Regions from separate parts of the Nocardia sp. NPDC003726 genome, predicted to be linked through region 1. Evidence: riboswitches for the same ligand, from Rfam matches in the RefSeq annotation. Region 1 holds a riboswitch; each other region holds the start of a gene.
The links. Region 1 has a riboswitch for S-adenosylmethionine ahead of ACWDMM_RS26585 (aminotransferase class V-fold PLP-dependent enzyme). Riboswitches for the same ligand answer to the same signal wherever they lie in the genome.

Region 2: it holds a riboswitch for S-adenosylmethionine, as region 1 does, so the genes downstream of both, ACWDMM_RS15385 (rhodanese-like domain-containing protein) here and ACWDMM_RS26585 (aminotransferase class V-fold PLP-dependent enzyme) in region 1, are expected to answer to the same signal.
Region 3: it holds a riboswitch for S-adenosylmethionine, as region 1 does, so the genes downstream of both, ACWDMM_RS27135 (amino acid ABC transporter permease) here and ACWDMM_RS26585 (aminotransferase class V-fold PLP-dependent enzyme) in region 1, are expected to answer to the same signal.

The regions. Positions count from the first base shown of each region.
Region 1 covers NZ_JBSFNF010000024.1:37,744-47,289, forward strand. The annotation lists gene ACWDMM_RS26550 (alpha/beta fold hydrolase) at 84-1,136, opposite strand; partial or broken gene ACWDMM_RS26555 (VOC family protein) at 1,329-1,409, shown strand; partial or broken gene ACWDMM_RS26560 (hypothetical protein) at 1,393-1,524, shown strand; gene ACWDMM_RS26565 (DUF2752 domain-containing protein) at 1,598-2,056, shown strand; gene ACWDMM_RS26570 (hypothetical protein) at 2,085-2,270, shown strand; gene ACWDMM_RS26575 (M1 family metallopeptidase) at 2,271-3,617, opposite strand; gene ACWDMM_RS26580 (Pls/PosA family non-ribosomal peptide synthetase) at 3,617-7,528, opposite strand; SAM riboswitch class IV at 8,145-8,258, shown strand; gene ACWDMM_RS26585 (aminotransferase class V-fold PLP-dependent enzyme) at 8,307-9,546, shown strand, end outside.
Region 2 covers NZ_JBSFNF010000010.1:6,496-16,041, reverse strand. The annotation lists gene ACWDMM_RS15425 (nitroreductase/quinone reductase family protein) at 1-400, shown strand, start outside; gene fgd (glucose-6-phosphate dehydrogenase (coenzyme-F420)) at 470-1,480, opposite strand; gene ACWDMM_RS15415 (HAD-IIA family hydrolase) at 1,701-2,459, shown strand; gene ACWDMM_RS15410 (MarR family winged helix-turn-helix transcriptional regulator) at 2,726-3,175, opposite strand; partial or broken gene ACWDMM_RS15405 (type 1 glutamine amidotransferase family protein) at 3,227-3,852, opposite strand; gene ACWDMM_RS15400 (RpiB/LacA/LacB family sugar-phosphate isomerase) at 3,932-4,381, shown strand; gene ACWDMM_RS15395 (serine/threonine-protein kinase) at 4,508-6,007, shown strand; gene ACWDMM_RS15390 (O-succinylhomoserine sulfhydrylase) at 6,031-7,245, opposite strand; gene ACWDMM_RS15385 (rhodanese-like domain-containing protein) at 7,242-7,658, opposite strand; SAM riboswitch class IV at 7,673-7,789, opposite strand; gene ACWDMM_RS15380 (Rv0361 family membrane protein) at 7,853-8,302, opposite strand; gene ACWDMM_RS15375 (FAD-dependent oxidoreductase) at 8,684-9,546, shown strand, end outside.
Region 3 covers NZ_JBSFNF010000025.1:52,737-62,282, reverse strand. The annotation lists gene mraZ (division/cell wall cluster transcriptional repressor MraZ) at 8-439, opposite strand; gene ACWDMM_RS27180 (DUF3040 domain-containing protein) at 843-1,250, opposite strand; gene ACWDMM_RS27175 (SAV_6107 family HEPN domain-containing protein) at 1,566-2,006, opposite strand; gene ACWDMM_RS27170 (GNAT family N-acetyltransferase) at 2,175-2,786, shown strand; gene ACWDMM_RS27165 (phytoene desaturase family protein) at 2,794-4,356, shown strand; gene ACWDMM_RS27160 (carotenoid biosynthesis protein) at 4,464-5,204, shown strand; gene ACWDMM_RS27155 (LppM family (lipo)protein) at 5,266-6,048, shown strand; gene ACWDMM_RS27150 (glycosyltransferase) at 6,084-7,217, shown strand; gene ACWDMM_RS27145 (hypothetical protein) at 7,242-7,949, opposite strand; gene ACWDMM_RS27140 (hypothetical protein) at 8,107-8,244, shown strand; SAM riboswitch class I at 8,326-8,419, shown strand; gene ACWDMM_RS27135 (amino acid ABC transporter permease) at 8,446-9,453, shown strand; gene ACWDMM_RS27130 (amino acid ABC transporter ATP-binding protein) at 9,450-9,546, shown strand, end outside.

The DNA.
Region 1 (9,546 bases):
TGGCGGGGCGGGCCGATCGTGGTTCGGAAACGCTGCTCCTCGACCGGGGCCTCAGCCCCGCCCAGGAGCAGCGTTCGCCGGGGTCAGCCCGCGGCCGCGGAGTGCAGGTGTGCGCTCTCGGCGATGGCGGCCAGTTCCGCGTTGAAGCGATCGGCGGCTTCGATATTGCCCAAGTGCCCCGTGGGCCAGACGTGGTAGGCGGCCAGGTGACCGGTTTCCGCGAGCGCATCGGCGATGCGGCGGGACATGCGTTCGGGCAGCAAGCGGTCGTGGGCGCCCGCGATCACCGTGGTGGGCACGGTGAGAGCGGCGGCGGCTTCGGCGAGATCCATGTCGGCGAGTGCGGCGGCGTGCCTGCCGCGGGTGAGCGGCCTGCACGAGCGCACGATGCCGAGCGCGAACTCCACTTGGTCCGCGGTCGCGTGCGGGGTCATCACGCGGGCTTTGAGCAGCGCGCTGGTCGGCCAGCCGCCCGGCAGCGGGACCGGGGCGGTCAGCAGTGTCTCCGCGACGATCATCGGCATCCGCACGCTGGCGCCGAACAGGGTGAGGGGGCGATCCGCCAACGTCAACGGCTTGTTGAGCAGGGGAAGCAGATCCGTGTCGTAGCGGATGTTGCCCGACGTGCTGTTCAACAGGACGGCGGCCGCGGCCTGCTTGCGGACCTGCTCCGGATAGCGAGCCGCCCACGCCTGCACGGTGATACCGCCCATGCTGTGGCCGACCAGCACGGCACGCTGTCCTGGACGCAGCGTGGCAGCCAGCACGGCCGAGAGATCGTCGGCCAGCGACTCTTTGCTGGGCAGGGTCTTGCCCGGCTCGCTCGCGCCGTGGCCGCGCTGGTCGTAGCAGACCACCCGGTACCGGTCGGCGAACGCGTTGATCTGCGGGTTCCAGTACTCGATGCTGCAGCTCCAGCCGTGGATCAGCACGATGACATCGCCCTTGGCCGGACCGTACGCGTGCACCCGCAGGCGAGCGCCGTCTTTGGTGGTGACCGGAATGACCGCGTGGCGGGCGGTGGGCGCGTTCAACGACGCGGTCCGGAAGGTGCGGGACCGCAGTCCGGCGCGGTAGTCGGCGGTCAGCGCACCGTTATACGCGTCCGCCAGCGTCTTCATCGACTTCACCAGCATCAGGCACTCCTTTGTGTCCATCGTCACCGTACAGTGCAAGCAACGGTGCTTGCTAGTGTTAGCGCTGCACGCCGGTGTTCGTGGTCTATATCGGGGAGTACCCCCGGATTCGTACGGCAAAAGATCATTTCGGCAGAAAAAGTCGTACGTGCTTTTTCCGAGGTTGTCGGGCCTCGATGCCAAGATCGCGGCATGGCCGCCATCGAGTTCGCCGCTCCGATACCCGTCGTGCGCAGGTTCGACGTCGCGCGGACCTATGCGTTTTACCAGGACTACCTGGGCTTCGCCGTGGACTGGGAGCACCGGTTCGGCGCCGAGTTCCCCCTCTACGCGCAGGTCTCCCCGGACCGAGGCGACGCTTCATCTCAGCGAGCACCACGGGGACGGCACCCCGGGCAGCGTCGTGTGGATCGGAGTCGGCGCCGTAGCGGCGCATGTCACCGCCCGGTTACCGTTGACTGGTGGACATCGCGCATCCTGCCTCCGCCCCGGTGACGGACCCGGGAACCGAGCCGAAGACCGGGTGGCGCGGGGCGGCGCTCCCGCTGCTGGTGGCGGGCGTCGGCGTGGGTGTCGGCCTGCTGCTGCACGTGCGCGACCCGCACGTCGAAGGCTCCTACGGCACCTGTCCGGTCTACGCCCTGACCGGCTGGTATTGCCCCGGCTGCGGTGGGATGCGCGCCGTGCACAACCTCACCGACGGGCATGTCATCGATGCCCTGCACAGCAACTTGCTCGCGCTGCCGCTGGTTCTCGCCTTCGCGGTCTGGGTGCTGGACTGGACGGCGCAAGCGTGGCGCGGCCGGAAGATGCGGCTGCCGTCGATCAGCCGGACCACCATGTGGACATTCTTCGCGTTGCTGGCGATCTACACCGTCGTACGCAATACGCCGTGGGGAACCCTGTTCACACCCGTGTAACACGCGCATGGGCGGGCAGCCCCCAGGTATGAACGATTCGCTGAAGACCCGGGTGCGGGAGAAGTTGCTGCGCCAGCTCATCGAGGATCCGCGGGACGCCGAGCGCGACGACCCACGCCAGATCGCCGTGGCGACCGACCTGGACGCGCTGGCCAACGTGCCGGAGGACCATCCACTGGTCGAGGAACTCGCCGCGCGATACCTGGTGTTCTGATCAGGCCGTCGACGCGCCGCCGTGGGGCGGCAGCTGCGGTAGTCGCTCGGCGAGCAGCCAGCTGTCCCAGAGTGGGCGCAGTGACACCAGGCTGTAGTGCCCGGCCAGGTCGGTGAATTCCTCCGTGGTCACCGACGAGTGACGGTAGCGAATGGTCCATTCCCGGAGCAGGTCGAAGAAGGCCGAGTCGCCAAGTTCCAGGCGTAGCGCGTGCAGGGTGAGCGCACCCCGCTTGTAGACGCGATCGTCGAACATGCGTTGCGGTCCCGGATCGCCGATGACGATGTCCTGGGGTTCGCGGGCCAGGTTGTGCCGCGCGGCGCGGGCCAGCTGGTCGGCGGTGGGCCCGCCCGCCGCCTCCGACCAGATCCATTCCGCGTAGCAGGCGAAGCCTTCGTGCAGCCAGATGTCCCGCCACTGCCGGATGGTCAGGCTGTTGCCGAACCACTGGTGCGCCAGCTCGTGTGCGACCAGCCGTTCCGCGCCGCGGCGGCCGTCGCAGTGATTGGCGCCGAAGATGGAGATGCCTTGGGCTTCGATCGGAATCTCCAGCTCGTCGTCGGTCACGACCACGGTGTAGTCCGCGAACGGGTAGGGACCGAATTTTTCGCTGAAGACCTCGAGCATCCTCGGCTGACGAGCGAAGTCGTGGTCGAAGGCGGCGCGCAGCCGCGGCGGCAGGATCGCGTGCATCGGCACCGGGGCGTGCGAAGAACCGACGCGGTGCTTGCGATAGTGACCGATCTGGATCGTGGCCAGGTAGCTCGACATCGGCTCGGCCTGCTCGTACACCCAGGTGGTCTGACTGGACTTGGTCTGCTTGCGCAGCAGGGTCCCGTTGGCCACCGCGTAGTACGGCGAATCGGTGGTGATCGAGATCCGGTAGCTGGCTTTTGAACTCGGGTGGTCGTCGCAGGGGAACCAGGACGCCGCGCCATTGGGCTGGCTTGCCACGATCGCGCCTTCGGTGAGTTCTTCCCAGCCCACCTCGCCCCATGGCCCGCGCACCGGTTTCGGTGTGCCGCCGTACTGCACCACGAGCGCGAGCACGCCGCCGGCCGGAATCCGCTGTGCCGGGGTGACGACCAACTTGCCGTGCTGATGGGCGAATTTCGCGGCCTTGATCCCGTTGACCGACACTTTCGACACGCTCAGTGCCTGTCCGAGGTCGAGCGCGAACCGGGTGCGCGCCTCGGTGGTCACGGCGGTGACGGCGGCGCGTCCGGTGAGCCGGTTGGCGGACACCCGATAGGTCAGCTCCAGCTCGTACCGGGAAACCCGGTACCCCCGGTTGCCGTTCTGCGGGAGGTACTCGTCGATGGGGGCTTCGTAGAACTTGCCCGCCATCAGCGCGCCCCGGGGTCGCCCGTGAACCAAGGCGCGATCGGGTTGCCCCACCAGCGCGTCGAGGCCGGCACCGCGTCACCGCGCATCACCAGGGAAGCCGGGCCGATGGTCGCGCCGTCGCCGAGCGTCGACGCGGGCAGGGCCACGCAGTGCGGGCCGAGGGTGGCGCCCGCGCCCAGGGTGACGGTGTCCATGGCCATGATCCGGTCGTGGAACAGGTGGGTCTGCACCACACAGCCGCGTTCCACGGTCGCGCCGTCGCCGAGAGTCACCAGGTCCGCCTCCGGTAGCCAGTAGGACTCGCACCATACCCCGCGCCCGATCCGGGCGCCGAGGCCCCGAAGCCAGAGATTCAGGACGGGCGTCCCGGTCGCGGCGCGCGCGAACCACGGCGCGGCAACCGTTTCCACGAAGGTGTCGGCGACCTCGTTGCGCCAGACGAACGAACTCCACAGCGGATGCTCCTCGGCGCGGATACGCCCCACCAGCAACCATTTGGCGGCCACCGAGCTCGCCCCCGCCACGGCGCCGGCCGCGAGCAGCACCAGCCCGCTGAGCAGCCCGGCGGCCAGGTGGCCGAAGGTCTGCGCGAGCCAGGCGAGGGCGCACAGCACGCCGAGACCGATCGCGAAGGTCACCAGAACGGGGATCAAGCGGCAGGTCTCGACGAAGCCGCGGGCGACGCGCAGGCGGGCGGGCGGATCGAAGGTGCGCGCGGTGTCGGCGTTCTCCGCGGCGCGGCGCAGCCGGACCGGCGGGCTGCCCAGCCAGGACGAACCCGGCTTCGCTTTGGACGGCGCCGCCGACAGCACCGCGACCAACCCGTTCTTCGGCACCCGCCGCCCGGGGGCGGTCATGCCGGAGTTGCCGAGGAAGGCGCGCTTGCCGACCTTCGCCGCGCCGATGTGCAGCCAGCCGCCGCCGAGTTCGTAACCGGCGATCATGGTGTCGTCGGCCAGGAACGCGCCGTCCGCGACGGTGGTGAACTTCGGCAGCAGCAGCACCGTGGACGCCTCGACGCTCTTGCCGACCTTCGCGCCGAGCAAACGCAGCCACACCGGGGTGAGCAGGCTGGCGTACAGCGGGAACAGGAAGGTGCGCGCGGAATCGAGCAGGCGCTCGGTGGCCCATGCCTGCCAGCCGACCCGGCTGCGCACCGGGTGGTAGCCCTCGGTCAGGCCGATGCTCAGCAGCCGGACCGCGACGACGGTCGCCGCGGCGTAGACCCCCAGGCTCAGCAGGGTCGCGAGGGGCAGGACGGCGAACCCACGCGCGACACCGTCCGCGAGCGTGCGGGTGTCGCGAACGAACCAGGCGAGGATCGCGCCACCGGCTCCGATGCCGAGAATCGGCATGGCGGCCAACGCCATCGACGTGATGCCGAACACGCCGACCCAGCGCCGGGCCCGAGCGGGCGTGTGCGCGGGCCAGCGGTGCTGCGCCTTGCCCACCTTCACCGCGGGCGAACCGGCCCACTCCTGTTCCGCCTTCACCTTGCCCGCCACCGCGGAGCCGGGCGCCACCTCGGCGTTCCTGCCGATCTTCGTGCCGGGCAAGAGGATCGAACGGGAACCGACCACCGCGCCGGGGCCGACGACGATCGGGCCGAGATGCACCACGTCGCCGTCGATCCAGTAGCCGGACAGATCGACCTCCGGCTCGACGCTGCAGCCGTCGCCGAGTTCGAGCATCCCTGTCACCGGCGGGAGGCTGTGCAGATCGACGCCCTTGCCGATCTTCGCGCCGAGCGCGCGGGCGAACGGCACCATCCACGGGGCGCCGGACAGGCTCTCCGCGCCGCTGGCCTCGGACAGCCGCACGGCCGCCCACAACCGCAGATGCACCGAACCGCCGCGCGGATAGCGCCCCGGCCGGACCCCGCGCAGCAACAGCCGCGCGCCCGCCACGCAGATCGCCATGCGGCCGAGCGGCGAGATGAACAGCAGGAACGCGACCAGCGTCCACCACCAGGACAGCCGAGGCAGCCACGGCAGCGAGCCGGACCAGGCCGCGATATTGCCGACGATCGCCAGCCAGGTGAACCACTGCAGTCCGGTGAGCGTGGTGAGCGGAATGGTGGCGAGCACCTGCGCGGCTTGCGCGAGCCACGGCGTCGGCCGCACCGTCCGGTCGGCGACGGCCACGGCGGGCGTGGTCTGCTCCAGCAGTTCGGCGAGCGCGCCGAGGCGGGGGTGATCGTAGACATCGGCGACGGCGATCTGCGGATACCGTTCGCGCAGTGCGGTGACCAACTGCGCCGCCGCGAGCGAGCCACCGCCCAGGTCGAAGAAATCCGCGTCGAGATCGCCGACCTCGGCGCCGAGGATGGCATCCCAGAGCCCCGCGATCCACAGGGCCGTGCCGGTCAGCTCGTTGTCGTCGTCGTCATCGGCGGCGTTGGGCAGCGGCCATGGCAGCGCGTCGCGGTCGACTTTGCCGGAGGTGCGGGTGGGCAACTCCGCGACCACGGCGAGCCGGGGTACCAGCGGCGCCGGAAGCCGGCCGGCGAGGACGGCGCGCGCGGCCTTGGCATCGAAATCCGGTCCCGGCCCGGTCAGATAGCCGACCAGAAGTTTGTTGCCCGCTTTGGTGGTCCGGATGGCCGCCGCGGCGCCGGTGACGCCGGGCAGGTGCTGCAGAGCGTTGTCGATCTCGCCGAGCTCGATGCGCCGCCCACCCAGCTTGATCTGATCGTCGGCGCGGCCGAGGAAGACCAGACCGGCGCTGTCGTTGCGCACCAGGTCGCCGCTGCGGTACGCGCGCTCCCAGCCGACGGACGGCAGTGGGGCGTACTTCTCGGCGTCCTTGACCGGGTCCAGGTAGCGGGCGAGTCCGACGCCGCCGATCACCAATTCGCCGGATTCCCCCTCGGCCACCGGGTTACCCGCCGCGTCCACGACGACCAGGTCCCAGCCGTTGAGCGGCAATCCGATTCGGATCGGCCATCGGCCGTCCAAGCGCGCGGCGCACGCGACGACGGTGGCTTCGGTGGGGCCGTAGGTGTTCCACACCTCGCGCGTCGCGTCGCCGTTGCCGGCGAGCCGCTCGGCCAGTTCCGGCGGGACGGCCTCACCGCCGAAGATGAGCAGGCGCACCGCCTCCAGCGCCTCGACCGGCCAGGTCGCCGCCAGCGTGGGCACGGTCGAGACGACGGTGATCCGCCGCCGCACCAGCCAGGGGCCGAGATCGGCGCCGGTGCGCACCAGCTCGCGCGGCGCGGGCACCAGGCAGGCTCCGTTGCGCCAGGCCAGCCACATCTCCTCGCAGGACGCGTCGAAGGCGACCGACAGACCGGCGAGCACGCGGTCGCCGGGACCGATCGGGGCGTCCTGGAGGAACAACTCGGCTTCCGCGTCGACGAAGGCGGCCGCGTTGCGGTGGGTGACGGCAACGCCTTTCGGCGTTCCGGTGGAGCCGGAGGTGAAGATGATCCAGGCGTCGTCTCCGGGAGCGGGCAGCGTCGACCAGGTTTCCGGGCGCTCCCGCTCCGCCGCGCGGATGCCCGCGGCCGTGGTCTCGATGCCGTCCGCGGTCACGATCGCGGTGACCTGCGCCTCGCCGAATACCAGCTGGGCGCGCTCGTCGGGATCGTCGGCGTCGACCGGCACGTAGGCGGCGCCGGAGTACAGGACGGCGAGAATGGTCACGTAGAGCTCGCGTGTGCCCGACGGGATGCGCACGCCGACCCGGTCGCCCGGCCGCACACCCGCGGTGGCGAGACGGGCCATGGTCTTCTCGATCTCGACGACCAGCTCCAGGTAGGACAGCACCACCTGGCCGTCATCGATGGCAGGGGCCTCGGGATGAGCGAGCGCCGTCGCGGTCAGGATGTCGACCAGCGTCCTGGCCTCCGGCGCGCGGTCGCCGCGTGACAGCGGGCGCGCCCGCGCGTCGACGTCTGTCTCGAGCATGGTGCTCCGCGCACCTCCCATCGACTTGCCCACACTTTCGCGTTGTTTGTGTCATAGCTGGGTTACCAAAGGGCAAACGCCGCGCTGGCCAATCGTCCACGGTACCCGGGCTTGTCGTCGTCCGTTGTTCACCTGACCCGACGACGGACCGACCGGCGCGGTGCCCGTTGTTGCAGGTGGGATCGACATTCGCCGTCGCGGCGCGGCAATCGCTGGTCGGCGGGACGCCGTGCGGTTCGCCGGAAGATCGCTGTTTCGGGGATGTGATTCCGCTCATCGAAAGCGGAGGCCGCGATGAACACCAAGGGCCTATGCTCGGCTCCGGCCGGGCCGAGGAGGGGCGCGGCCGGTGCGGAACGGCATTCGCATTCGACTCGCGCCGGCCCGCTCCAGGCTTGCCGGTAACCGCTGAGCGAACCGCCTCGGGATGCTGCCGCCGGTGGCCTGCGTCAGTTGCCGAGCGACGTGCGGAAACCCGAGGCGGACACGGCTCGCGTGTTGTCGTGGGGGTGCTTGTAATGGCTCGCGTGCGGTGGTTATCTCCACGCGGTGCTCGTGAGGACTCGGGGTCGAGCGTGGTTGACAGCGCCGGGGCGCTTCTGCCACCCTCGGGTCAGGTCATGAGTGCCAGCGCGAAGCCCCGGCTTGCTGGCCGGCAACCCTCCTCCGCGGTGGGGTGCTCCGGGTGACGACCCGGCCGCCGCCCGACCGGGCGCGGCAAGCGCGGACTCGACGAATCATTCGATTGCGGGTCCCTGAGCCGACGGGATTTCACGTGATGACTACGACTGTCGACAACACCTGTGCCGCTCTCGCCCGGGTCTCCGGCGACGAACTGCGTGTGCCGCTCGTGCAAGGCGGGACGGCCACCTACGCCAACTTCGACTACGCGGCGAGCGCGCCGGCCTTGACCCAGGTCACCGACCGGGTGCAGCAACTGCTGCCGTACTACGCGAGCGTGCACCGCGGCGCAGGCTACGCCTCGCGGATCTCCACCGAGTGCTACGAGGCCGCCCGCGGGTCGGTCGCCCGGTTCCTCGACGCCGCCGACGACCAGGTGGTGGTGTTCACCCGCAACACCACCGATTCGCTGAACCTGCTCGCGTCCTGCGTCCCCGGCGACACGGTGGTGCTCGACATCGAGCACCACGCCAATTTCCTGCCCTGGACCAGGCGGGGCAGGCGCGTCGTGCGGGCGGCCGACACGGTCGAGGAGACCATCGGCAGGCTGGTGGCCGAACTGTGCAGCAGGCCCGCCGCATTGCTCGCGGTGACCGGCGCGTCGAACGTGACCGGGGAGGTGCTGCCGCTGGAGCGGCTGGCCACCGTCGCGCATCAGTGCGGCGCCCGGATCCTGGTGGACGCGGCGCAGTTGGCTCCGCATCGGCGAATCAGCCTGCGCGCCCGCGGGATAGACTACGTGGCTTTCTCCGGGCACAAGCTCTACGCGCCGTTCGGCGCGGGTGTGCTGGTGGGCAGGCGGGATTGGCTCGACGCGGCCCGGCCCTACCTCGCGGGCGGCGGCGCGGTGCGCGAGGTGAGCGCCGACGCGGCCGAGTGGGCGCCCGCTCCGCAGCGGCACGAAGCCGGCTCGCCGAACGTGCTCGGCGCCGCCGCGCTGGCCGCCGCCTGTGACGCGCTCTGTGCCATCGAAGCCGAAACCCTTGCCGCGCATGAACACCGGCTCGCCGACCGTCTCCGCGACGGCTTGGCCGCCATTCCCGGCGTCCAGCTGTTGCGCATCTGGGCCGACAGTCCCGACTCCGTCGGCATCGTCGCCTTCACCCTGGACGATTTCGTCCCCGGCCAGGTCGCCGCGTATCTCTCCGCCGAACACGGTATCGGCGTACGCGACGGACGCTTCTGCGCCCACCCGCTGCTCACCAGGCTCGGCTTGGACGGCGCGCTGCGCGCCAGCATCGGCCTCGGCACCACTTCGACCGATGTGGACCGTCTGATCGATGCGATCGCCACCTTGGTCGAAACCGGCCCTGCCTGGAACTACACCGCCGAGAACG
Region 2 (9,546 bases), on a different contig from region 1:
GGACCGGGCGGTCTTGGAGCGTACCGGCGCGAAGTACACCGTGCTCGGCCCGATCGGCGCGCCGGTCATTCTGCTCACCACCATCGGACGCAAGTCCGGTCAGCCGCGCACCCAGCCGTTGCTGTACGTGCACGACGGCGACACCCTCTACGTGATCGGCAGCAACTTCGGCCAGGCGCACCACCCCGCCTGGACCGCCAACCTCCTGGCCAACCCCACCGCGACGGTGGCGATCGCGGGCGAGCGCATCCAGGTCACCGCGACTCCGGTCCCGGACCCCGACAAAGACGCCATCTTCCAACGCTTCGTCGACATCACCGGCGCCTACGCCGCCTACCGCACCCGCACCACCCGCGACCTGCGCATCTTCGCCCTCCGCCGGGCGGAACCCCGGGCGTAACCCCGCGAGTGGCACACCACCGTGGCATCGGCCGAGAAGACCTCTCCGTGGTGTGCCACTCGCGGACGTCTAGGCCAGCGCGCGGAGGCGGGGGGCCAGGTCGCGCTGGAAGAGGTCGAGGAAGCGGCGCTGGTCGTGGCCGGGGGCGTGGAAGACCAGGTGGTTGAGGCCCGCGTCGAGGTAGGGCTTGATCTGTTCCACCGCTTGGTCGGGGTCGCTGGCGACGATCCAGCGCTTGGCGATCTGCTCGATGGGCAGCGCGTCGGCGGCGGCCTCCATCTCGATCGGGTCGGTGATGCTGTGCTTCTGCTCGGCGGTGAGCGACAGCGGAGCCCAGAACCGGGTGTTCTCCCTGGCCAGCTCCGGATCGGTGTCGTAGGAGAGCTTGATCTCGATCATCCGGTCGATGTCGTCGGCGCTGCGCCCCGCCTTCGCCGCGCCCTCCGCGACGGCGGGCATCAACTTCTCGGTGTAGAGGTCCATGCCCTTGCCCGAGGTGCAGATGAAGCCGTCGCCCGCGCGCCCGGCGTACCGCGCGACCAGCGGGCCGCCCGCGGCGACGTAGATCGGGATCCCGCCCTTGGGCACGTCGTAGATGGAGGCGCCGACGGTCTTGTAGTACTCGCCGTCGAAGTCGACGCGGTCGCCGGTCCACAGGGCGCGCATCAGGTCGACCGACTCGCGCAGGCGCGCGAAACGCTCCTTGAATTCCGGCCATTCGCCGGTGTACCCGGTGGCGATCTCGTTGAGCGCCTCACCGGTGCCGACGCCGAGCATGACGCGATCGGGGTACAGGCAGCCGAGGGTGGCGAACGCCTGCGCGATCACCGCGGGGTTGTAGCGGAACGTCGGGGTGAGCACCGACGTGCCGAGCTGAATGCGCTCGGTGCGCTCGCCGACCGCGGCCAGCCACGCCAGCGAGAACGGCGCGTGGCCGCCCTTGTGCCGCCAGGGCTGGAAATGGTCGCTCACGGTGGCGCTGTCCAAGCCGTGTTCCTCGGCCAGCACCGCGATCTCGACGAGTTCACGGGGACCGAACTGCTCCGCCGATGCTTTGTATCCGAGCTTGAGTCCGCTCATCTGCCACGCTCCTCGCGTTTCGTTTCGCCGCCATCGCGATCCGTCATCGACAGTAGTCAACCCCGCCGCCCTCCGCGCCGACGACCCGGCGCGGATGATCTTCACGGCGGAGAACGCCGCCGAGGGGGCGAAATGTTTCCGCCGTGGCGGATGCTGAGCGATAGCGGATAATGGCCGCGTGAACGCAGACGACGAGCCGATCCTGTCCTACTTGACCGATATGGACGGCGTGCTGGTGCACGAGGACCACCTCATCCCTGGCGCCGACAAGTTCCTCGCCGAACTGCGCGCCAACGACACGCCATTCCTGGTGCTGACCAACAATTCGATCCGCACGCCGCGCGATCTGCAGGCGCGGCTGCGGCACACCGGCCTCGACATCCCCGAAGAAGCGATCTGGACCTCCGCGCTGGCCACCGCCACATTCCTGAACGAACAGCGCCCCAACGGCACCGCGTACGTGGTGGGCGAATCCGGGCTCACCACCGCGTTGCACGAGATCGGCTACGTGCTGACCGACAGCGACCCGGACTACGTGGTCCTCGGCGAGACCAGGACGTACTCGTTCGAGGCGATCACCACCGCGATCCGGCTGGTCGAGCGCGGCGCGCGCTTCATCGCGACCAATCCGGACCCGACCGGCCCGTCCCGCGAGGGTTCGCTGCCCGCGACCGGCTCGGTGGCCGCGCTGATCACCCGCGCCACCGGCCGCGATCCCTACTACGTCGGCAAACCGAACCCGCTGATGATGCGCTCCGCGTTGCGCCGCATCGGCGCCCATTCCCAGTCCACGGTGATGATCGGCGACCGGATGGACACCGACGTCATCTCCGGCCTGGAAGCGGGCATGCGCACCATCCTGGTCACCTCGGGCATCTCCACCCGAGCGTCCTTCGAGGCCTACCCCTACCGTCCCACGATGGTCGTGGACTCGGTCGCCGATCTGATCGGCAAGACCAAAGCCCCGTTCACGGACTGATCGATATCCAGCCGCTCGCCACCGCGCGATGGGCACCGACCTGTCGGGCGATCGCCTCGAAAGGCGCAGCGAGGCAGGGCGCCCGTCCAGCGACCTCCGCCGAGCGGACAGTGGGCCGGGGATCGACGCCCCTTCCGACCGGACCCGCGCGACGCGGAACGCCGGCGTCCGAAGGCTTCGGATCGTCGCAGGATCAGTCGTCCGCGGGTGAAATCCACCCGCACCCCCGGTGCCGCCGTTACCGGCGCCCAACTGCGCGCGCCGTACTACGCGCGGCCGACGGTGATCGCGTCCAGCGCGGCGGACAACCTGGTGAGCACCTCGACGGTCAGCGCCAGCTGCTCGCGGCCGAGTTCTTCGGCGAGCCGCTCCGCCATCACCGCGTGCTGCGGATTGATCCGGCCGACCGCGGCCAGGCCCGCGTCGGTGACCGCGACGAGTTTCGCGCGGCGGTGCGCGGGATTGGGACGGTATTCGGCAAGACCCTTGTCCACCAGCAGATCCGCGATGCGCTGGACGCTCTGCCGGGTGATGCCCATTGCGCGGGCGATCCCCGCGACGGGTAACGGCGCTCGCAATACCGCGCCGAGCACCTGCCACCACGCGGCGGTGAGACCAGCCGGTCGCGCCAAATCCTCGGCCACCGCGAGGAATTGACCGTTCAGGCGGAACGACGTGATCGCCGCCCCCGCGAACAGTTCCTGTTCAGGGGTCATGCTCACCTCCGGTACCCGCGGCCGGTTTCCCGGATCACCGACGATTCTCGCTCACGCATGCTGCGCGTCGTACTCCGCGAGCACCGCCCATCCGGCCGGATCGGAGTGCGCGTACAACGCGTACCAGCCGTCCAGCACATGCGGCTCGTACACGCCGAGCCTGCCGAGCACCTCGCGGGCGAATTCGAACGGCGCGCTCGCACCGGCGGTGATCACGTCACCGTCGGTGACGGCCGGTTCGTCGACGTAGTGATCCGCGCCCGAATACCCGCTGTAGCGAAGGTACTCGGCGACATTGCTGGTGTGCCTGCGGGTGTCGAGCAGTCCCGCCTTGGCCAAGCCGAACGTCGCGCCGCAGATCGCGGCGACGGAACACCGGCGTCCACGAACTCGCGCGCCTTGTGCGCGAACGGATCGAGTTGCGGCCCCTCCCAGGTCTCCGCGCCCGGCAGGATCAGCATTGCGCTGTCCGCGGGGGTCAGGTCGGCGAGCGCGATGTCCGGCACGATGCGCATGCCACCCATCGTGGTGATCGGTTCCGTCGTCGGGCCGACCGTTTGCACCTGCCACGTTCCCGGCTCCCGATGCCAGTTCGGCTTGTTGATGTGCGCGGTGGCCGCGCCCACCTCCCAGTCGGCGAGCGTGTCGTAAACGGCCATGTGCACTGTCTGTATCATGACAGTATGCTGTCATATTTGACAGTATGCTGTCAATCGCGGAACGGCGGACCCGCGAACCGGCAACTACGCTGGACGCATGCGAATTTCGGTGGCGGCGGACGAGCGGGTGGGTGTGGCCGCGGAACTGGTCGACGAGCTGGGCAAGCGCGGCCACGAACTCCTGCTGCACGGCGCGCTGTCCGACGAGGAACGCGACGATTGGGCGTGGGCCAGCGAAGCGGCCGCCCGCGACGTCGCCTCCGGTCACGCCGAGCAGGCCGTCGTCTGCTGCTGGACCGGCACGGGCGCATCGATCGCCGCGAACAAGGTCGCCGGCGTCCGCGCCGCGCTCTGCGCCGACGCATCGACCGCGGCGGGCGCCCGCACCTGGAACGACGCGAATGTCCTTGCCCTGAGCCTGCGTTCGACCTCGAGCGCCGAACTCAGGGAAATCCTCGACGCCTGGTTCACCACCGAACCGAGCTCGGCCCCGGACGACCAGGCCAACATCGCCCATCTCACCGACATCGAACGCACCGACGGCTGACCAGCGGAACGCCCGGCGCCGGCAGGCCTGCGGGCCATCGCTCGGCCCTCGACAGCCGTCTCCGCATGACGCGCGGCATCGAAGCCCGCCCGCGCCTGCGGCCGAACCCGGCGCTACCGTCGAGGCATGTCCATCCAGAGCGCCGGTGGCACGTTCGGGAACTACTTCCTCGAACGCTTGCTGGGTCGTGGCGGCATGGGCGAGGTGTGGCTGGCACACGACCGTGACGGCCGCGCCGTGGCGCTCAAGGTGCTGTCCTCGGCATATACCGCCGATCCGCTCTATCGGCAGCGCTTCGAGCGGGAGGCGCGGTTGGGGGCTCGGGCGCGCAATCCGCATATCGTGCCCATCCACGCGTTCGGCGAGGTCGACGGCCACCTGTTCTTGGAGATGGCCTACATCGATGGCATCGATCTCGGCACCCGGTTGAGATCGGGCGCGCTACCGCCGGACCGGGCCGTGGACGTCATCGCCCAGGCCGCCGAGGCGCTGGATGCCGCGCATGCGGCCGGACTCGTGCACCGGGATGTGAAGCCCGGCAACATCCTTCTGCACACCAGCGGTTTCGTGTATCTGATCGATTTCGGCATCGCCCGCGCCGCCGACGGCACGGCGCTCACCGCGACCGGGCTGGTGGTGGGCACGCTGGGGTACATGGCGCCGGAACGCTTCACGGGCACGGTCGACGCCAGGTCGGATGTCTATTCGCTGGCCTGCGTGCTCTACGAGGCTCTGACCGGACAACCGCCCTACGGCGCTGGCGATCCGGCCCAGCAGATGCGCGCGCATCTGATGACCGAGCCGCCGCGCGCGTCACGTGCGGCCGACGGCGTCCCGGCCGCACTCGATGACGTCATCGCCCGCGGAATGGCCAAGGAGCCGGACGCGCGCTACGGCAGCGCGGGACAGTTCGCCGCCGCGGCATCGGCAGCCCTGAACCCGTCCGCGCGACCGAACACGCCGGTACCGGGCTCCATGCCACCGTCCGGCCGTACGCCGACCAGGATCATGCCCGTCGTCACCTCCACGCAACCGCCACCCGAGGTCCGGCCCCCCGCCCCGACCGGGCAGCGCGGCCCTCGGCGGAAACTTCGCATCGCGACCGCGGCAGCGGCGGCGGCGCTGGCCGCCGCGGCGGCGGTGTGGCTGGTGGCAGGCGGCATCGACAACGGGTCCGCGCCCGTCGCGAGCACGACCGACCGCGAAGCGATGGCGACCAATTCCTCGACCGGTGCGCAGTCCGCGAATCCTGGCCCCGCCACGCGCGACGGAAACTTCGCCTTCACCGTCACCGACGCGGCCACCGGAAGCGGTTCGCGCACGATCGTGACGCTTACCGTCACCAATGTGTCCGACCACGAACAGACTTGGTCCATCCCGGAGCAACGACTGGTCACCACCGGCGGGCGTTCGCTCCCGCCGGACGCGGCGGGCACCGCCGAGCTGAATCCGCCCGGCGACTTCGCGCGCATCGCTCCCGGCCGCGCCGGTACTTTCCGCCTAGCCTTCGACCTGCCCGGCAAGAACAAGAACGGCAAGAAGAACGACAAGAAGGACGAGGCCCCGAGCCATCTGGTCCTGCACGGCGATCCGTCGTCACCCGGCGTAACCGTGCCGATCCGCTGACCGCTCGGGCCACGGCTTCCCGGTCAGGCCAATGCTTGGTCGAGATCTTGGAGCAGGTCCTCCACGTCTTCCAAGCCCACCGAGATGCGCACGACGCCGTCGGTCAGGCCGATGGTGGCCCTGCCTTCGGGGCCCATGGCGCGGTGTGTGGTGGTCGCCGGGTGGGTGATCAGCGACTTCGCGTCACCGAGGTTGTTGGAGATGTCGACGACGCGCAACCGGTTGAGGACTTCGAACGCGCGCTTCTTTGCCTCGTTCTCGGGAGCGTTCAACTCGAAGGTGACCACGGTGCCGCCCCCGCTCATCTGGCCGGCGGCCAGTGCGTACTGCGGATGCGATTCCAGGAACGGGTACCGCACCCAGCTGACGGCCGGGTTGCTCTCCAGGAAGCGGGCGATGCGCAGGGCGGACTCCGTCGAATGGCGCACCCGCAGCGGCATCGTCTCCAAGCCTTTGAGCAGCGTCCACGCGTTGAACGGGCTCAGCGCGGGACCGGTGTGGCGCATCAGCGTTTTCACCGGCCCGTCGATGTAGTCCCGAGCCCCGAGTATCGCGCCGCCGAGCACGCGGCCCTGGCCGTCGATGTGCTTGGTGCCCGAGTAGACCACCACGTCGGCGCCGAGCTCGAAGCCGCGTTGCAGCAGCGGGGTGGCGAACACGTTGTCCAGCACGACCTTCGCGCCCGCCGCATGCGCCAGCTCGGTCACCCGCCGCACGTCGACCAGCGTCTGCATCGGGTTGGCCGGCGTCTCGAAGAAGACCGCCTGCGTGGGCACCGACAGCGCCTGCTCCCACTGGTCGAGGTCCTCGCCGTCGACGAAGACGGTCTCAACGCCCCAGCGCGGCAGGATCTCGTTGCACACCACGAAGCACGAGCCGAACAGGCTGCGCGCGGCGACCAGCCGGTCACCGGCGCCCAGCAGCGCGCCGAGCGCGGTGAACACCGCGGACATGCCGCTCGCGGTCGCGAAGCACGCCTCGGCGCCGTCGAGCAGGCGCATCCGCTCCTCGAACATGGCCACCGTCGGGTTGCCGTAGCGGGAGTAGACGAAGTGCTCGACCTCGCCGGTGAACGCGGCCTCGGCCGCCTCGGCGCTCTCGTAGACGAAGCCGGAGGTCAGGTAGAGCGCCTCCGCGGTCTCCTCGAAACCGGAGCGCCGCAGGCCGCCGCGCACGCCGAGCGTCGCGGGGCCGACGCCGTCGGGCAGCGGCTTGTCGAACGCGCCGCCGGTGATCACGACTGCCGCCACGGCAGTCCGAGAGCACGCCAGCCGGAGCCGCCGCGATGCCCGAATTCGTCGAGCGGGCCCTCGAAGCCCTCGAGCACGTTGTAGGAGGTGCGGTAACCCGCGGAGGTGGCGGCGATCGCCGCGCCCACCGAACGCTGACCGGAGCGACAGAGGAAGACCACCGGAGCCTCCGGGTCATGGCCGTCGAGCGCCTGCTTCAACTGCTCGACGAACGCCTCGTTGCGCGCGCCCGTCGAGTCGACCCACTCGATCAGCACGGTCGGCCGCTCGATCGAACTGGTGTCGGGGACGCCCACGAACTTCCATTCCGCTTCCGTCCGCACGTCCACCAAGACGGCTTCCGGATTGTTCTGCAACAGCTCCCATGCCTGCTGCGGGGTGATGTCACCGGCATAACTCATGTGCACCTCCTGTGAATCCGCACTTGCCGCGCCCGGGACCGAGGCGCCGCCAGGTCGTCACCCGGAGCACCCCACCGCGGAGGAGGGTTGCCGACCAGCAATGCCGGGGCTTGACACTGGTTCTCATGACCTTCGACTGAGATTGCACCGACCCGGGTCACCGTGTCAAACGGTGGCGCACCCTGCGCGAACGCTCAGGTGCACACCAGCCACTTGTCACCGGATCTGGTGAGATTCCAGGTCGTCGTCTTCTCCTGCCCGTCCACCTTCGTGGTGACGGTCGCCTTGCCCCGGTCGCCGTCCACCATGGGCGAGTCGATTTTCGTGATCTCGACCGGCTTTCCGGCGCCGTCCTGGCCCGCCAGCGGTGAGTGGGTCGCGTCGAAGCCCTGGCACGCGGTGCCGGGCGGCGGCACGGCGTCGCTGCGGTTGGAGCCGTCGACGAAGTTGCGGACGGCCGCCGCGATGCGGTCGGCCTCTGTGACATTTTTCTCAGCGGGCGAGAGCACACCGCCGAGCACGATCGCGATCAGCACGATCGCCGCGACCACCGCTGCGGCGACGAACGGGACCACCGAGCGTTTGTCGGTCTGGTCGACGCGGATGATCTCGTCCTCGTCCGCGGCGGGATGCTGTTCGGTCATGAGTCGATGATCCCTGGTCGGCGGCGGTATCGAGCGCTCGCCCCCCCGGCTGCGGACCAGGCGCGACGCCGATCCGAAGCGAGGGGCGGCGATAGACCGGGCTCGAGCGGGTAGACGACGATCATGACCGTGGATGGCATCCGCCGGGTTCACGCACCGACGCGGGGCGGCATCGGCCATCCCGATAGAATCGCGGGACGGCGGCCTGCTGTCATAGCGAATCGGCAGCTCCACGCCGCGGCGAACGGAGCACCGTGCAGCCACGAGCCGGCAACGCCGGCGTCCGCACCGGACGGGTGCGACCGAGCCGGTGCGTCAACTTAGCCTAAGCTAAGCCCAGACGTCATTAATTGTTTCGACCATAAAGGTGCGCGTAAAGAGATGACCGAACAGAGTGCAGTAGAGGATGGCGGTGTCCGCGAGCCCTCCGTGGTGACGCAGGCTTCCTCCTCCGGGCCTGACGCGCACACCGCGAGGACCCGCCCGCTCCGCATCGCGATCGTGGGCGCCGGACCGGCCGGGATCTACGCCGCCGACGCATTGATGAAGTCCGACGCCGAGGTGTCGATCGACCTCTACGAGCGCATGCCCGCGCCGTTCGGCCTGATCCGCTACGGCGTCGCGCCCGACCACCCCAGGATCAAGGGCATCATCACCGCCCTGCACAAGGTCCTCGACAAGCCGCAGGTGCGCCTGCTCGGCAACATCGACTACGGCACCGACATCACCCTCGACGACCTGCGCGCCTTCTACGACGCGGTGATCTTCTCCACCGGAGCCAACGCCGACCGTGCCCTGCCCATCCCCGGCATCGACCTCGACGGCTCCTACGGCGCCGCCGACTTCGTCTCCTGGTACGACGGCCACCCCGACGTGCCGCGCACCTGGCCGTTGGACGCGGAGAAGGTCGCCGTTCTCGGCGTCGGCAACGTCGCCCTCGACGTCGCCCGCGTGCTGGCCAAGACCGGCGACGAGCTGCTGCCGACGGAGATCCCGCCGAACGTCTACAAGGGCCTCAAGGCCAACAAGGCCGTCGAGGTGCACGTCTTCGGCCGCCGCGGCCCGGCGCAGGCCAAGTTCACCCCGCTGGAGCTGCGCGAACTCGACCACTCGCCCACCATCGAAGTCATCGTCGACCCCGAGGACATCGACTACGACGAGGGCTCCGAGGCCGCGCGGCGGCACTCCAAGCAGGTCGACATGGTGGCCAACACGCTCGAGCAGTGGGCCATCCGCGACGCGGG
Region 3 (9,546 bases), on a different contig from region 1:
CCCGCGGCTAGAAGATTCCGCCCAGCGACTCGTCTCTGGCTTGCGAGAAGTCCTCCTCGTGCTCGGCGAGGTAGGACTCCCACGCCTGCTTGTCCCATATCTCCAGGAAGTCGACCGAACCGATCACCACGCAATCCTTTTGCAGGTTGGCGTAGCGACGATGGTCGGCGGACAACACGATCCGGCCCTGCGCGTCCGGACGTTGCTCGTCCGTTCCGGCCGCGAGTGCCCGGACGAACGCACGGGCCTGCGGATTGGTTCGAGACGCGGCCGCGGCTCGCCGGGCGAGCGCGGTGAACTCCTCTTTCGGGTACACGGCAAGGCTGTGGTCCTGCCCCTTCGTGACCATCAACCCTCCCGCCAGATCGTCTCGAAACTTCGCAGGCAACGTGAGTCGCCCCTTGTCGTCCAAGCGAGGTGTGTAGGTACCGAGAAACATCCCGATACCTCCCTAGTCGATCACCTCGATGGTCGGCCCTTCGGTACTGCGCGCTCCACATTACCCCACTTTCCCCCACTTTCAATCGAAACAGGCGGTGATCTGGCTCCCGACTCAGACGATTCCGCAGGTCATGTCAGCTATCACCGGCGTGGAGAACTTTCGCGAGTTCTGCCGACACGCGCCGACCCAGGTGACAAACGCCCGAAAACACCCAGCAAACGTGCTGGTGCGGCACCGGAGGGGGCGAAGTGGGGGAAGTTCGTGGGGAGGTGTGGAGGAAGGGGGAAGACCTCTCCGAAGATCATCCGACACGTGACCGGCCACACACGCGAACCGGCGACGCCGCACCATCGCGGTGCGGCGTCGCCGGTCGTGCTGAAGTTGTCAGGCTACGGGCGAGCTACTCCTGCTCGAACCGCCGCCGGAAGCGATCCTCCATACGCTCGGAGAACCCGCCGGCCTTGCGCTGGCGCCCTCGCCCGCCGCCGGCGGACGCCTGCCCGCCGGGCCGATCGTTCTTCGCGATGCTCTTGGAGGTGCCGAGCAGCAGGAGCACGCCCGCGCCGAACATCACGATGAAACCGATCAGGCTGATGATCGGGAAGCCGCCGGGCTTCACGGGCGCGGCGATGCCCGCGACGAGGAGGAAGAGGCCGAGGACGAACAACGCCGCGGCCTGGAGTCTGCGACGACTCGAGGTCGAACGTAGCCGTCCGCCGCGGACGGACGAGGCGAACTTGGGATCCTCAGCATAGAGAGCGCTCTCGATTTGTTCGAGCATGCGCTGCTCGTGCTCGGAGAGTGGCACGGTACCTCCCCCGGCACTAGGACGTGGCTGTCGCCTCCGGGTAGACGACAGATAGCCGACCTTGGCGGCCATCTGTCACCAATGATACGAGTTCGATCAGGGCCAGACCACCTTATGCACACAGTCGGACGCAGTCCGTCCCCAACCCGCGCACGGCCGCAGCGAAGGCGGAGGTACGCACAACAAGCACCGCCGGACGCAGTCCGTCCTTTGCCCGCGCATGGCCGCAGCGAAGGCGGAGGTACGCACAACAAGCACCGCCGGACGCAGTCCGTCCTTTCCCCGCGCACGGCCGCAGCGAAGGCGGAGGTACGCCTAGGCCGTCATACCGCCGGTGACTCCAGGGGCCGGGCGCAGCCGGGCCGATGTGGCGAGGAGGTCTTCCACGTCGTGGAGGAATGCCGCCACCCGGGAAGAGAACTCGTCCGCCTCGTGTTCGTCCACATTCCGGTCCAGCCCCGCCTCCAGCGCCGCGCGGATCTCCGAGCGGGCGCTGAAGTAGTCGGCCCACATCACGAATTCCGGCGCGGCGCGCTGCATCAGCACCCACGCGTTGCGCGAGCGCGCCCTCGGCGCGGCATCGGCGCCCGTGAGCGCGATCACCGCGCCCGCCCCGCGCAGCGCCGCCAGGTAGGCGGTGCGGAACCGCTCCCGCGGATCCCGTTCCCCCGCCGCCTGCATGAGCAACCCGTCCGCGCGCTCCAGCAGCTTGCCGGCCCGGCCGGGCCCGCCCAGATGTTCCACTCGACCAGACATCGCCGTCCCTCCACCCTCGCGTACCTTGGCCCATAGGGCGCAGGAGGCGGCGTGCCCCACCGCTTTCCAGCACCGCCCGGACCGAACAGGCATTCGAACGTTTGAATTGAGCTTCAATATAGAGACGCCCACCGACAAACTTCCGCGTCCGCGCGACCGACGAGAGCCATGACCGCCGTCAAGCCCAATCACACTCCCGCACCCGCCGTCGTCGATCTCTCGGTGGCGGCGCTGCGCTCCCGGCTGCACGACGCGCTGTCGGTCTACGTGGCCGCCATGGACTACCCGCGCGGGACCGAGAACCACCGCGCGCCGATGTGGACCGAGCACACCACCCGGCCCGGCTGGCAGGCGGTCGCCGCGGTGCTGCCCGACGACTCCGGCCGGATCGATCTGCGGCGCGCGCCGATCGTGGCGATCGCCTACGGCTATCGCGGCGCCGCGCACCAGTGGTGGCACCAGCAGGTGCACAGCGGCATGCGGCGCTCGGGCTGGCCGGAACATTCCGCGCGCGAGTTGCTCTCGGACTACTTCGAGCTCACCGAGCTGCACGTGCATCCGGCCGCGCAGGGCCGCGGCATCGGCGGCACGCTGCTGGAACGGCTGCTGCGCGACCGCACCGAGCGCGCGGTGCTGCTGTCGACGCCGGAGGTGGCCGAGGAGGACAACCGGGCCTGGCGGTTGTATCGCAGGCAGGGATTCACCGACGTGGTCCGGAATTTCGTCTTCGCGGGCGACAACCGGCCGTTCGCGATTCTCGGCAGGCGGCTGCCGCTGTGAGGATCACGTGACGGCTGTCGTCGTCGGCTCGGGTCACAACGCCTTGGTGGCCGCCTGCTACCTCGCCCGCGCCGGGCACGAGGTCGAAGTACTCGAGCGGGACGACGTCCTCGGCGGAGCGGTCTCGACGGTCGAACGGTTCCCCGGTCACCGGGTCGATCGCGGCTCGTCGGCGCACATCATGATCCGCCACACCGGCATCGTCGACGACCTGGAACTCGACCGTTTCGGCCTGCGGTACATCGACTGCGACCCATGGGGATTCACCCCGGCGCACACCGGCCGCCCCGCCATCGTCTTCCATCGCGACCTGGATGCCACCTGCGCCTCCATCGCGGCGGCCTGCGGCAGGCGGGACGCGGAGGCCTACCGCCGGTTCGTCCGGGTGTGGGGTCCGCGCAGCGCCAGGGTGATGCGGGCGTTCGGCGGCGCGCCGACGCCGGGCAGGCTGGTGCGGTCGTTCTGGGGACTGGACGCGAACAGCGGCGGCAGCGCGCTGTCGCGGGAATTCCTGCAATCCGGCGACGCCCTGCTGGACTCGTTCTTCGAGGACGAACGGCTGAAGGCGGCGCTGGCCTGGTTCGGCGCGCAATCCGGGCCGCCGATGTCGGAGCCGGGCACGGCGCCGATGGCCGGCTTCGCCGCGCTCATGCACACGCTGCCGCCGGGTCGCGCGGTCGGCGGCAGCGGAGCGCTGACCACCGCGCTGGTGGCACGGCTGCGATCCGACGGCGGGGTGGTCAGCGCGGGCGACGCGGTGTCCGCCCTGCGTCGTGACGGAGACCGCTGGCTGGTGCGCACCGCGTCGGGCCGAGAGTTGCGCGCCGGCATCGTGATCGCCGGTTGCCACGTGCTGACCACCCTGGACCTGCTGCGCGCCGGTGGCTTCGACGGCGCGGTGCTCGACGACTGGCGCGGGCGCATCCGCGTGGGCCCCGGGATCGGGATGGTGGTGCGGGCCGCGACCTCGGCGCTGCCCCGCTACCCCGGCAGCCCGATCGAGCACTCCTCCCGCGGCCTGCAGTTCCTGGTGTCCGATCGTGCGCAGTTGCGGCGCGCCCACGGAGCGGCGCTGGCGGGTGACCTTCCGCCGCAGCCGGTCGTGCTCGCGATGAGCTTCAGCGCCGTCGACCCGACGATCGCGCCGCCCGGCGAGCACCAGTTGTCGCTGTGGGCGCAGTGGCACCCGTACCGGCCCTCCGGCGCGGACTGGGCCGACCTCGCGCAGCGGGAAGGCGACCGGATCATCGCCGAAGTCGACTCCTACGCGCCCGGCTTCGCGGCGACCGTGCTGCGCACGCACGTGCAGACGCCGGTGGACCTGGAGCGCGAACTCGGGCTCATCGGCGGCAACGTGATGCACGTGGAGATGTCGCTGGACCAGATGATGCTGTGGCGTCCGCTGCCCGAGCTGGCGGGGCAGCGGGTGCCCGGCGCGCCGGGGTTGTATCTGACGGGCGCGTCGACCCATCCCGGTGGCGGCGTCTCCGGCGCCAGCGGGCGCACGGCCGCCGCCCTCGCGCTGCGCGACCTGAACCGGCCGAGGTTGCTGCGGTGGCTGCGGCGATGACTGACTCGGGCTACTCGCCGCGCGTGGCGCCCACCGGGTCCGCGCCCACGCGGGAAGACCCAACGGCTCGGTCGGCCGGCTTGCTGCTGCCACTCGCCCTGGTCGCCATGACGATCGTCGCGCAGATCGGTTACCCGCTGACGGCGGGTGCCGCGCGTGACCGCGTCACCATCGCGGTCGTACTGCTGTCCGCCGCCGCCGCGCTGGCGCACGCGACCGCGACAAGGGGGTTGCGCTATGCCGTCGGTTTCCTGGTGGTCGTCTCCGGCATCGGCCTCACCGCCGAGGTGATCGGCACCGCGACCGGCATACCGTTCGGCTGCTACGAGTACGCGACCGACCGGCTCGGGCCGGCCCTGCTCGAGGTGCCGCTGCTGGTCCCGCTGGCCTGGACCGGCGGGATGTATCCGGTGTGGGTGGTGGCCGGGTTGCTGTCGCGGCGAACGGCGGTGCGAGTCGCGGCGACGGCGGTGGGCGCGGTGGGCTGGGATCTGTTCCTGGATCCGCAGATGGTGACCGACGGGCAGTGGACCTGGTGCGACACCCGATCCGGGCTGCCCGGACTGGACCTGATTCCGGTCACCAACTACCTGGGCTGGTTCGGCGTCGCGCTGGTGATGGGCTGCTTGCTGGCGGTCTGGGAGCGAGCGGCGCCGGATCCGGTACGGATGCGGCCTGGTGGCCGCGCGGTCGCGGTCCCGGTGGCCTTCTTCCTGTGGACCTGGCTCGGGTCGGCGCTGGCGCACGCGGCGTTCCTCGGTCTCGCGCCGTCGGCCGGATACGGTTTCGCCGGCATGGGGATGCTCGGCGTTCCCCTGCTCGTCGCGCTGGCTCGCGCGCGGCGCTGACCCGGCGCGCCGACGCGCGCTGCGACTGGCGCGTTTCATTCCGGGCGGATGGCCTGGCACGATGTCACCCGTGCAGCCGAGTCCCGTCACCACGAAGCTCGATTCCCCGGATCTCCCGCAGCGACGGGTCCCACGCCGCGGTGTGCGTGCCGCTTCGGTCGTCCTGCTCGCGGCGATGCTGGTCCCGCTGCTCGCCGCCTGCCTGCGGGTGCAGGTGTCGATGGGAGTCTCGTCCAACGACCGGGTGTCCGGACGGATCGTCGCCGCCGTGGTGCCCGCCGACGCCGGGGACAAGGGCCCGCAGCTGAAGGCGCCGGAGACGCTGGCCGCCAAGGTGCGGGTGGAGCCGTACGCCCAGGACGGGTACACCGGCAGCCAGGTCTTCTTCGAGGATCTGTCCTTCGGCGAGGTGCAGCAGCTCGGCCAGCTGTCCGAGCAGACCCAGGGCATGTTCCAGTTGCAGTTCCAGCGCACCGGCGACCTGGTCAGCCTGACCGGGCGAGTCGATCTGAAATCGGTTCCGCCGCACGGGTCGGACGTGCAGTTCACCATCGCGTTCCCGGCCCGCGTCGCCAAGACCAACGGCAGCCGCGAAGGCGACAACGTCGTGTCCTGGAAGCTGCCGCCCGGCGATGTCTCCACGCTGCGCGCCGAGGTCAGCTACGCCGACCCGAACACCCGCTCGTTCGCGGGCTGGGCCGGCATCGCAGGCGGCATCACCCTCGCGGTGGCCGCCATCGTGGCCGCCATGGCGTACATGGACCGCAACCCCGCCGCGCCCGGTGCGCCGGAAGTCGGCTTCTCCCTGAGCCGCTGGTGGCGGTCGGTGACGCAGAATCGCTGAGCGACAGGTCGGTGCGCCGGGATAGCGTGGCCCGCATGGTGAGGATCCTGCCTTCCTGCGCCACCGCGGTGGCGGCGCTCGGCGCGGGCATCGCGCTGTACAACCGGGTCACCGTGCGGCGGTTGACGACCACCCCGACGACGGTGATCGAACCGGTCACCGTCTGTATCCCGGCGCGTGACGAGGCCGACCGGCTACCCGAGCTGATCGGCGACCTGCGCGCCCAGATCGGCGTGCCGCGCATGGCGGTGCGCATTCTCGACGACGCTTCCACCGACGACACCGGCGCCGCCGCCCGCGCGGCCATCGACGGCGATCCGCGTTTCACGCTGCTGCGCAGCGAGCTCCATCCGGTTCCCGGCTGGACGGGAAAGGCAGCCGCCTGCGTCCGGCTGGCCGAGGAAGTGTCGACGCCGGTGCTGATCTTCTTGGACGCCGACGTGCGCCTGGCCCCGACGGCGCTGGCGGCGGCGGTCGGGGCGCTGCGCGGTCGGGGCGCCGCGCTGGTCTCGCCGTGGCCCCTGCAAGTCGCCGGTTCGGCGGCGGAGGCCGTGGTGCAGCCCCTGCTGTGCTGGTCGTGGGCCTCGACGCTGCCGATCACCGCGGCCGACCGGAGCCTGCGGCCCGCCACGGCGGTGGCCTGCGGCCAGTTCCTCGTGTTCGACAACGCCGCCTACCGGTCGGTGGGCGGTCACGCGGCGGTGGCCGGGAGCGTCACCGAGGACCTCGATATCGCCCGTGCGCTGCGGCGAGCCGGTCACTCGACGGTTCTGGTGGCCGCGGGAGCGTCGGCCCGCACCAGGATGTATCGCGGCGCCGCGGAATTGGACGCGGGCTACACCCGCTGGCTCTGGTCGGCCTACGACGGCACGATCGCTGGCGGTGCGGCGGTGGGACTGATTGCCGCCCTTGCCTATTGGGCGCCGCCCGCGATGGCGGTGTTCGGCCGTGGAGCGACCCGAACGACCGGATCGATCGGCTGGCTCGCCGCCGTCGCCGGGCGGTTGCTGGCCCGTTCGACCGAGACCGGCGGCCCGCTGCGGCCATCTGACCTGCCGGCCGCCGTCGCGCACCCGGTGTCGGTGGCGGCGTATCTGCTGCTGTGGGCGCGGTCGCACCGGGCCCGTCGCCGCGGCACGGCGCGCTGGAAAGGTCGCTCGCTTCCCTGATCGCGCCGAGCCGCGGCCGCAACCTCACGGCACCGGCGTGATTCCGACGGTCGGCAGGAAGACGCAGGACTTGGCGCCGTTCTGCACCGAGCCGAAGACCGCGGCGAGCACGGTTCCCTTGCCGGTGTCCACCGGAACGGCACGCACCCCGCCCATCGGGAGCGACGCGACGAGGAAGTCGCGGATCGCCTGCTCGGCGGCTGGTCGCAGGTCGGCGGGAACGGCCGCGGGGATCATCGAGCGGGCGACCTCGGGCAACGGTCCCATGGCGGCCGTGCCGCCGCGGCCGGTGTTCAGATTGAGCCAGGCCACTTGCATGCCTCCGGTATTCGGACCGTCCGGCCCGAGGCCGTAGGGCACGAAGGTGAACATGGCTTGCCCGGCCTTGACGGCGCTGAGGTCCTGGCCGGGAATCTGGACGGTGTTCTTCGGCCACGGCCCCGGGATGGCGCCTGCCACGGCGGGCGCCAGCCCGGCCGTGGTGTTGTCGAGGCAGAACGCCGACGCGCTGGGGTAGGCGAACGGCTGGATGCCGAGCGCGCGCAGCGCGTCGAGCGCGGCTTGATACGCGCCGAACAGGTCACCGGGAGCGGCGATCGGCACGGAGTCCTCGGCGGATGCGGGGAGCGTTACGTCCGGAGCCGCGAACGCGGCGGCGGGCCCGGCGAACACGAGGGCCATCGAACTGGTCGCGACAGCGGACAACTGGGTCAGACGGCGCAATATGGTCACGAAACCTCCTCATCGGCGGAACGATCGAGGGGGACAGTACTCCGGCAAACGCATTCATCAGCCGGGATTCCACACAGCAATTTCGTGGCGAGTCCTGTTTGCCCGGAACGGACCTCAGCGTCGCACACCGGCGTTCCCCAGCCTCGGTGATACCCGTATGCTGCATCGGACCGGCATCGTCCCGCAGCGCCTGTCCTGCACCGGCGAACTCACCGCGCCCTCGATCGAGCAGCGCACGCCTGGTTACTACAAGGATCCGATGCACGCGCGTGGACAAGGTCTACGCTCACGGTGATTACTTCTCTTGTTCCATGCTTCCCTTGCTGTGCATCATGATTCGGCTCGCCCCTGACAGCCGTTGACAGGGGGTCGGCGCCAACCATCCAGAGCGACCGAGAGACCTGGCTCGTCGACGTCGCAGCAACCCCCCGGTCACCGGGTGCGGGTGCTTCCGCCGGGACCGATGGAGGACCGAAGTGATCATCGAGGACCCGTCATGAGCGCGTCCACCGCGCCGGACGCCGCCCCCGAGGCCGCCGCGCCGAGCGCACCGGACCCGACCGGCACGTCCGCCCCCACCGCGAGCGCCGCGACGCCCACCGTGGCGAAGACCCGGCATCCCTGGCGCTGGGTGGTCAGTGCCGTCGCCCTGATCGTGCTCGCCCAGTTCGTGCACGGCCTGGCCACCAATCCCGGCTGGGACTGGCCGACGTTCGCGCGGTACATCACGGCGAAGTCGGTGCTGTCGGCGCTGCGGGTCACCCTGGAGCTGACCGCATGGGGCACGGCGCTGGGCTTTCTGCTCGGCACCGCCCTCGCGATCGCCCGGCTGTCGAACAACCCGGTGCTGCGGGTGCTCTCGTGGGTCTACATCTGGGCGTTCCGCTCGATCCCGCTGATCGTGCAGTTGCTGTTCTGGTTCAACATCGCCTACCTGTACCAGACCCTTTCGGTCGGCATCCCGTTCGGGCCCGCGCTGTTCACCTTCGAGGTGAACGGGGTGATCAGCGGTTTCACCGCCGCCGTTATCGGCTTGGCGCTGCATCAGGCGGCCTATTCGGCGGAGATCATCCGGGCCGGGTTCATCGCGGTGGACGCGGGTCAGCTGGAAGCCGCGGCGGCGCTCGGGATTCCGCGGCTGCGGCAGTTCCGCACGGTGGTCATGCCGCAGGCGATGCGCTCGATCCTGCCGAACGCGACCAACGAGGTGATCAGCCTGTTCAAGGGCACCTCGATCGTGTCGGTCATGGCGATCGCCGAACTGTTCTACCAGGTCCAGGTGATCTACGGGCGCAACGGCCGGGTGGTGCCGCTGCTGATGGTCGCGACCGTCTGGTACATCGTGCTCACCACCGTGCTGTCGGTGGCGCAGTACTACATCGAACGCCACTACGCCAAGGGCGCGCACCGCACGCCGCCGCCGACGCCGCTGCGACGCGCGTGGCGGAAGCTGCGCGAGGTCGCCGAGGCCGGTCCCGCCGCACCGCGCGGAGCGACCCGATGAGCGCCGCACCCGCCGTGCAGGTCCGCGGCCTGCGGAAGTCCTTCGGCTCGCACGAGGTGCTGCGCGGCATCGATCTCACCGTGCGCTCCGGCG